Regions from separate parts of the Rhizobium sp. LARHSG275 genome, predicted to be linked through region 2. Evidence: riboswitches for the same ligand, from Rfam matches in the RefSeq annotation. Region 2 holds a riboswitch; the other holds the start of a gene.

Region 1 (4,195 bases), on a different contig from region 2:
AGATCGGGGCAAGCTTGGCATCCTGTGCCATGGATACGTCCACGGGCATGGCAAATGCGGTGCAGGCCAAAAGAAATGCGGGCACGATTTTCTTCATAGGCGTTTCCTTCCTGGTTATAGGTTGCTGAGATCTAAGGCTTATCGGATGCAGACGACGTCAGAACTCCTCCCAGGCACCGGGAGCAGCGGCAACGGCGGCATTGCCTGCATGACGCTGCGTGAAGGCTCTGGGCTCGGGACGAGCTTGGCGGGCGGCTTGAACGGGTTTGGGCTGGCTGGCGGTAGACCCACCGACCACGAACCTGCCGGCCGAGTCCTGCAGCAGGCGTCCTTGCGACAGCAGTTCGTGGCAAGCCGCGTTGGTTTCCTCGACCATTGCCGCGTTCTGCTGTGTCGTCTGATCCATCTGGTTGATTGCGCTGTTGATTTCCTGCAAGCCCGTCGCCTGTTCGCGATAGGATTGGACGATGGAAGCGATGCTATCGCTGATGCGGTTGATCTGCTCCTCGATCTTCAGCAGGGCGTCACCGGTTTCGTTCACCAGCCCGACGCCCGCGGCAACTTCCTGGCCGGATACGTTGATCAGGTTCTTGATTTCCTTTGCGGCATTTGCCGACCGCTGAGCGAGTTCACGCACTTCCTGCGCGACGACCGCAAAACCCTTGCCGGCCTCGCCGGCGCGCGCCGCCTCGACACCGGCGTTCAGCGCCAGCAGGTTCGTCTGGAAGGCGATTTCGTCGATGACGCCGATAATGCGGCCGATCTGGCTCGATGAGGTTTGAATCCGGTCCATCGCGCCGATTGCATCGCGCACCACCGTCGCCGAGACATGAGCGCTCCGCTTTGTCTCCTCGACCAACTGCCCGGCATTTTCAGCCCGTTGCGACGATGTTCTGACCGTGGTGGTCACCTCATCCAGTGCCGCAGCGGTCTGTTCCAATGCTGCTGCCTGTTGCTCGGTCCGCCTGGCGAGTTGATCCGCGGAGTTCGCCAGCTCGCTGGAGCCGGTTTCAACCGCCACGGAAGCGGTCTTGATCTCTGTCAGAGCGGCCGCGACCGCATCGACCATGTTGTTGAAATCCTGCCGCAATTTATCGAATTCTGGACCGACATCGGCCAGATGTATCGAGAAATCACCGGCGGCGAGCCCTTCCAATGCATTTGCGAGAGCGTTCATGACCAGCCGCTGGGTATTGCTGGCATCTTCCGTCAACAATGCGTTGCGCGCCCGTTCGGCGTCGAGCGAAGCGCTCTGCTCGGCCGCGGCCTGCTCTCTCTCGACCTTCGCAATCGCCTCGTGACGGAAAACTTCCAATGCGCGCGCCAGAAAGCCGATCTCGTCGCCATTTTCCCTGTAGGTGACGGGAGAGACCAGATCGCCTTTCTGCAACGCGCTGATTCGTTCGCTGATCACCCTGATGGGCCGACCGACGAGGCTGCGCATGGCGAGAAGGAAAGCAACGACGGCCATGGCGGTGATCGCGGACTGCGTAAGCAGCGAAATGAGAACTTTCTGCCTGACTTCGGAAGCGATTTTTTCGACGGACCAGTTCGTGACGACGTAACCGGTGGCCTTGCCCGACTTATCCAGCGGGAGCGGCGCGATGATCGTCACGACGCCGGCAGATATTCTACCGTCATCGATGGTCGTCTTTTCCGGTTTCGCGCTGAGGCTCTTTGCCAGATCGGCTGGTGCCGGCAAACCATCGACGCCATCGCGCGCCCAAGTATCGACGGCGGCAGGTTCGGCGTTGAATGCGGCAAACTGCACGAGATCGAGCGAGGGGTCGTCGCGATAGAGCGAATAAGCCTCTCGAACGGCGTTCGCCTTCCCCCATTTGACGCCGCCCGCCGCCAGAGATGCAAATTGCTCGGCATCCTTGGACCAGTTCGCCTTGGCGCCATCGATCAAGGCCCGGGTTTCGTACATCCAGGTATAGGTGGCGAAAGCGGAAATGCCGCAGAGGTTCACGGCAACGATAATCGCCGCCAGCTTGGCGGTCAGAGGCATCGTTTTCAAAAATTGGAACATTCCGCGGCGGCCTAGAATTGCGGCTCAGTCGGACATGTTCCCGACTGGCGTATCAATACGGGCATCGACGCCGACGGTCACATCACGAGCCCTCATGCCCATGTCCTGATAGCAACCCAAAACGCGCAAACGCAGTGTGTATTTGATGTGTGAATAAATCATAAAGTAGAATGGGGTGCTGGGTACATGCGGGTCGTTTCACCCTGGCGCCTGCCGGCGCCAAGCCCAGCCAACCGGCGGGTACTGCCGTATCGCGCTGGACGGTGGAGGAATGGAGATACGCTGGGCAACGGCATTGATCGCGGTTGCCTGGCTGCTGTCGGCGTCATCGACATCGCCGAAGGCCAATGCAGCGTGTCGGCGGCGTGCGGGCCGCCTTGCCGCCGCCGCGCTTTCCTGAAATAGATGCGCCGTCAGGTGCCCGCCGGTAAGGCGGGAGAATCGGGAATCCGGTGCAAAGCCGGAACGTGCCCAACGCTGTAAGGCCGACGTTTGCCGCTTATCACGCCACTGGCTTCTTGCCGGGAAGGCTGCGGCAGACGGATGACGCCCAGTCAGAAGACCGGCCTGGCTAGATAGACCGATCCGCGCGGACGGCGGGGCGGTTGCGTTGTTGGGGATTTGACGATGCGACCCTTTGATGAGGATGCCCTTTCGGCGGCGTCCGGTTTTTCCTTGGCCGAACGCGAGGCCGTCTATCATGCGATCATGACGCGGCGCGACGTTCGCAGCCAGTTCCTGCCCGATCCCTTGCCAGACGATGTCGTGGAGCGTCTGTTGACGGCCGCCCATCACGCGCCGTCGGTTGGTTTCATGCAGCCGTGGAATTTCATTCTGGTGAAAAGCCCGACTGTGCGGGCGCGCGTCCGGGATGCCTTTGCCAGCGCCAACGAGGAGGCGGCGCTGATGTTCGAAGGCGAACGGCGGCAGGCATATCGTTCGCTTAAGCTCGAAGGCATTACGGAGGCGCCGCTCGGGATCTGCGTGACCTGCGATCCCACCCGCGGCGGCAGCGTGGTGCTGGGGCGTACGCACAATCCGAGGATGGATAGCTATTCCACAGTCTGCGCCATCCAGAACCTCTGGCTTGCCGCGCGGGCGGAAGGGGTCGGCGTCGGCTGGGTCAGCATCTTTCATGAAGGCGACCTGAAGAGCATTCTCGGCATACCCGAGCATATCGAGGTGGTCGCCTGGCTCTGTGCCGGTTTCGTCGATCGGCTCTATGACGAGCCGGAACTCTCCGTCAAAGGCTGGCGGCAGCGGCTGCCGCTCGAGGAACTCGTCTTTCATGATGGATGGGGACGAAGCGAGCCCTAAATAAAGTGCGTCGCATCGAAGATGCATGTCGTAGTCCCAAAACCGCCGCGCGGTTTGGGTGGCTTGATTGATATCACTGCTGTTGTTGTGGTTGCGGGCCCGGCGTTGCCGGATTGGTGAGGTCGATCGAGCCCTGATCGCCGGCCAGAAACTGCGGGCCGACCTGACGGACGCGGTTCTGCGTCGGATCGTAGGGGCGCTCGGGAACGGATGATTGCGGCGCAGCTGCGGCATCCTTCGCCGGGGGATTGGTGCGGATGGTGGTGATGGAGCTCTGCTGCGGCGGTTCGCTCACCACCTGCTTGCCGCGCATCTCCTCATAATAGGCGGTGAGATTGCAGGCGCAGGAGGACTTTTCCCCGGGCGTGCGGTTCTTGTAGGCAAAGGCATTTTTCATGGCGCTGTAGGGCGTGCCCGTTGCGACCGAGATCATGTTCGAGGCTTCGGTGCTCGTCACGTCACGATAGAACAGTTCGGTCTCGATGCCCGGGCACATCTTGGCGCAGGTCTGGGCGTCGCGGCCGAAATCGACCGATGTGGCGTTCGAGCTGATCGGGAAGAAGCCGCCGTCGCAACTGCGCACGCACATGGTGCTGACCGGAGATAGCATCTCGGCCCGCGGCACGCCGTAACGCGGATCGACCTCGTCACCACCGCCGAGCGGAATGAAGGTATCGGTGCGCATCGCCTGTTCCTCGACGCTTGGAGCCGGTTCGTCGGCGCTGCGATCGCTCGGGGCATAGACGTTTTCGCTGTTGCAGCCATTGCGGTCGAGAGCGGCGGTCAGCTCGCGGCGCGCGTCGTCATTGCCGTCGGTCTGGTTGCGCAGCTCCTCACGGCGGTCCT
Region 2 (4,195 bases):
GCTGTTTGCCGGCCCGTGGGGCGAATGGGTCTATAAGGGCCTTGCGATCCTCTTGATCGGCTGCCCCTGCGCACTCGTCATTTCGACGCCGGCGGCAATTGCCGCCTCGCTTTCATCAGGTGCGCGGCGCGGGCTGTTGATGAAGGGCGGCGCGGTGCTGGAAACGCTCGGCAAGGTGACGATGGTCGCCTTCGATAAGACAGGCACGCTGACGGATGGCAGGCCTCAGGTCACCGATATCATCTCCTTCGGATTGAGCGAGGCGCAGGTGCTGTCGCGCGCGGCGGTGCTGGAGCAGGGTTCCAGCCATCCGCTGGCGCTGGCGATTCTCAACCGCGCCAAGTCAGACGGCGTTCCCGTGCCGCCGGCCTTCGAGCTGGAAGCGCTGCCGGGCAAGGGCGTCAGCGGCAAAGTCGGCGGCGAGACGCTGGACCTGCTGTCGCCGCCCGCCGCCTGTGAGCGCGGGGCGCTCAGTGCTGAACAGGATGCACGCATCGCGGCGCTGAACGACGAGGGCAAGAGCGTGTCGGTGCTGCTCGTCAACGGTGTTGCGGCGGGTTTGATCGCCATGCGCGACGAGCCGCGCGAGGATGCCGAGGCCGGGCTCGCTGCCCTCAAATCAGCAGGCGTCAAGGCGATGATGTTGACGGGCGACAACAAACGGACCGCGGCAGCCGTTGCCGGCATGCTCGGCATCGACTGGCGCGGCGAGATGATGCCTGAGGACAAGCAGCGGGTCGTCGGCGAATTGAAGCACCAGGGCTTCATCGTCGCCAAGGTCGGCGACGGCATCAACGATGCTCCGGCGCTGGCTGCTGCCGATATCGGCATTGCTATGGGCGGCGGCACCGATGTGGCGCTCGAGACGGCGGATGCCGCCGTGCTGCACGGACGCGTCGGCGACGTGGCGCGGATGATCGAACTTTCCAAACGCACGATGCGCAACATCCTGCAGAATATCACCATCGCACTCGCGCTGAAGGCGGTGTTCCTGGTGACGACGATCGCCGGTATCACCGGGCTCTGGCCGGCGATCCTCGCCGATACCGGCGCCACCGTGCTGGTGACGATCAACGCGCTGCGGCTGCTTCGGATAAAAATATAACATTCCTGACTTCCTCCTCCGGCGCTCGTCACCGGCGGGATGTCCCATCGACGATTCGAGCCAGGTCTCGAATCGAAAATCGCGGGACCGGCCATAGGTCGGCTCTCATCGTGAGGGCTTTCTCCACAGCTTGCTTTCTTTAAGCTTTCGTTATCCATCTTCTTCACAGGAACGTAGCGATTTCAAACCTGTCGTAACGCAATGCACAAACCATCCGTTGACGCGAATTTGGATTGGCGTACTATATCTAGTGTTCGAGGTTCCATCGATTCGTGAGGATCGGCGGCTAAGACGGGAATACGGTGCGCCTCGCCATCATGGCGCGGCAATGCCGGAGCTGCCCCCGCAACTGTAAGCGGCGAGCAACTGTCCGATTTCAGGTCACTGGAGCATGATGCTCCGGGAAGGCTGGGGCAGGGTGCTTTGACCCGTGAGCCAGGAGACCTGCCTCGAACGAAACGTCCACGGGCGGGGTGTCCGGAAGGTCGCGTTACATGGCTGCGGGGAATCTCCGCATCACGTTTCGCAGGCCTGAGCCTCCGCCCCCGAAACCTTCGCATTGAGCCACTTCGGGGTGAAGTCATGTCAGTATCTCAGTTCAGGCCGCCACCCGCTCGAGGTAGAGGGCGGAGCACGCCCAGCGGCTAAACGGCCGCATAGCTCAAATCACCAGAGATTTTTCGACGGATATCGGCAGATTTCCGATCGATGTCCTGCGTCCCAATCGCGTCACGAGGAATATCATGACCATTACCGTCTACAGCAAGCCTGCCTGCGTCCAGTGCACCGCCACCTACCGTGCCCTCGACCGCCTGGGTGTCGATTATGACATCGTCGATATCTCTGAGGATGCCGAAGCGCTCGATCGCGTCCGCAGCCTCGGCTACATGCAGGCGCCTGTCGTCATCGCCGGCGAGCAGCATTGGGCGGGCTTCCGCCCCGACATGATCAGCGCACTCTCCTGATCGAGAAAAGCGATGGGGCTGATCGTCTATTATTCCAGCCGATCCGAGAACACCCATCGGTTCGTCGCCAAGCTCGGACTGCGCGCAACGCGCATTCCGGCAGGCGCAGCTGACGCGTTCCATATCCGCGAACCCTTCGTGCTTGTTGTGCCGACCTATAGCGGCGACGGCGGCAAGGGTGCCGTTCCCAAGCAGGTGATCCGTTTCCTCAACGATGCGGAAAACCGAGGACACATCCGCGGCGTGATTGCCGCGGGCAACAGCAATTTCGGCGAGACATACGGGCTCGCCGGCGACGTGGTCTCGCAGAAATGCCAGGTGCCTTACCTCTACAGGTTCGAGCTGCTGGGCACGGAAGCGGATGTCGCCAACGTCAAACACGGAATGGAACGGTTTTGGACACGGGAACAACTCTGACGCGGGATGCGGGCGCAAAACCGCATAACACTTTTGCTCATCCCGCCGGCGAACGCCCTTTGAAAGCGGCGGAAACGCTCGACTATCACGCGCTGAACGCGATGCTGAACCTCTATGACGATGAGGGACGGATCCAGCTCGACAAGGATCGTTTGGCTGCCAAGCAGTATTTCCTGCAGCATGTGAACCAGAACACGGTGTTCTTTCACAACCTCCGGGAAAAGCTCGATTACCTCGTCACCGAGGGTTATTACGAGCAGGAGGTTCTCGACCAGTATTCCTTCAATTTCGTGCGCGATCTGTTCGACCAGGCCTATGCCAAGAAGTTCCGTTTCCCGACCTTCCTCGGCGCCTTCAAATACTACACCAGCTATACGCTGAAGACCTTCGACGGAAAGCGTTATCTCGAGCGCTATGAAGACCGCATCTGCATGGTGGCGCTGGCGCTCGCGCGCGGCGACGAGGGGCTTGCCCGCGACATGGTCGAGGAGATCATTTCCGGCCGCTTCCAGCCGGCGACGCCGACCTTCCTCAATGCCGGCAAGAAGCAGCGCGGCGAACTGGTTTCCTGCTTCCTGCTGCGCGTCGAGGACAATATGGAATCGATCGGCCGGTCGATCAATTCGGCGCTGCAATTGTCGAAGCGTGGCGGCGGCGTGGCGCTGTCATTGACGAACATCCGCGAGGCCGGCGCGCCGATCAAACATATCGAGAACCAGTCGTCGGGCATCATCCCGGTGATGAAGCTGCTCGAAGACAGTTTCTCCTATGCCAACCAGCTCGGCGCGCGGCAGGGGGCGGGGGCCGTCTATCTGAACGCCCACCACCCCGATATCATGCGCTTCCTCGATACCAAGCGCGAAAATGCCGACGAGAAGATCCGCATCAAGACGCTGTCGCTCGGCGTCGTCGTGCCCGACATCACCTTCGAACTGGCGAGGAACAACGAAGACATGTACCTGTTCTCGCCGTATGACGTGGAGCGCGTCTATGGCGTGCCGTTCACCGAGATTTCGGTGACGGAAAAGTACCGCGAGATGGCGGACGACGCCCGCATCTCCAAGAAGAAGATCAAGGCGCGCGAATTCTTCCAGGTGCTTGCCGAAATTCAGTTCGAGAGCGGCTATCCCTACATCATGTTCGAGGACACAGTGAACCGGACGAACCCGATCGCCGGGCGCATCTCTATGAGCAATCTCTGCTCGGAGATCCTGCAGGTGAGCGAGGCTAGCGAATATCATGACGACCTCTCCTACAAACATCTCGGCAAGGATATTTCCTGCAATCTCGGCTCGCTGAATATTGCCGCGGCAATGGATTCCGCCGATTTCGGCAAGACGATCGAAACCTCGATCCGGGCGCTGACGGCCGTTTCCGACATGAGCCACATCTCTTCGGTTCCTTCGATCGAGAAGGGCAATGACGAGAGCCATGCGATCGGCCTCGGTCAGATGAACCTGCACGGTTACCTCGCTCGCGAACGCATCTTCTACGGCTCCGACGAAGGCATCGATTTCACCAATATCTATTTCTATACGGTGACCTACCACGCAGTCCGCGCCTCGAACCTTTTGGCGGTCGAACGCGGCACGAGCTTCAAGGGCTTCGAAAACTCGAAATATGCCTCCGGCGAATATTTCGACAAATATACCGACCGGCTCTGGGAGCCGGCGACGGAGACGGTGAGGGCGCTGTTCGAGACCTCAGG

What was found. A riboswitch is a leader RNA that binds a small molecule or an ion and turns the genes downstream of it on or off. The one in region 2 is predicted to bind cobalamin.
Region 1: it holds a riboswitch for cobalamin, as region 2 does, so the genes downstream of both, bluB (5,6-dimethylbenzimidazole synthase) here and nrdH (glutaredoxin-like protein NrdH) in region 2, are expected to answer to the same signal.

The regions. Positions count from the first base shown of each region.
Region 1 covers NZ_JBIXJN010000007.1:8,457-12,651, reverse strand. The annotation lists gene ACIPSK_RS10470 (hypothetical protein) at 1-97, opposite strand, end outside; gene ACIPSK_RS10465 (methyl-accepting chemotaxis protein) at 158-2,032, opposite strand; cobalamin riboswitch at 2,431-2,617, shown strand; gene bluB (5,6-dimethylbenzimidazole synthase) at 2,660-3,349, shown strand; gene ACIPSK_RS10455 (DUF2865 domain-containing protein) at 3,423-4,195, opposite strand, start outside.
Region 2 covers NZ_JBIXJN010000039.1:6,873-11,067, reverse strand. The annotation lists gene ACIPSK_RS31945 (heavy metal translocating P-type ATPase) at 1-1,105, shown strand, start outside; cobalamin riboswitch at 1,346-1,571, shown strand; gene nrdH (glutaredoxin-like protein NrdH) at 1,849-2,070, shown strand; gene nrdI (class Ib ribonucleoside-diphosphate reductase assembly flavoprotein NrdI) at 2,083-2,487, shown strand; gene nrdE (class 1b ribonucleoside-diphosphate reductase subunit alpha) at 2,466-4,195, shown strand, end outside.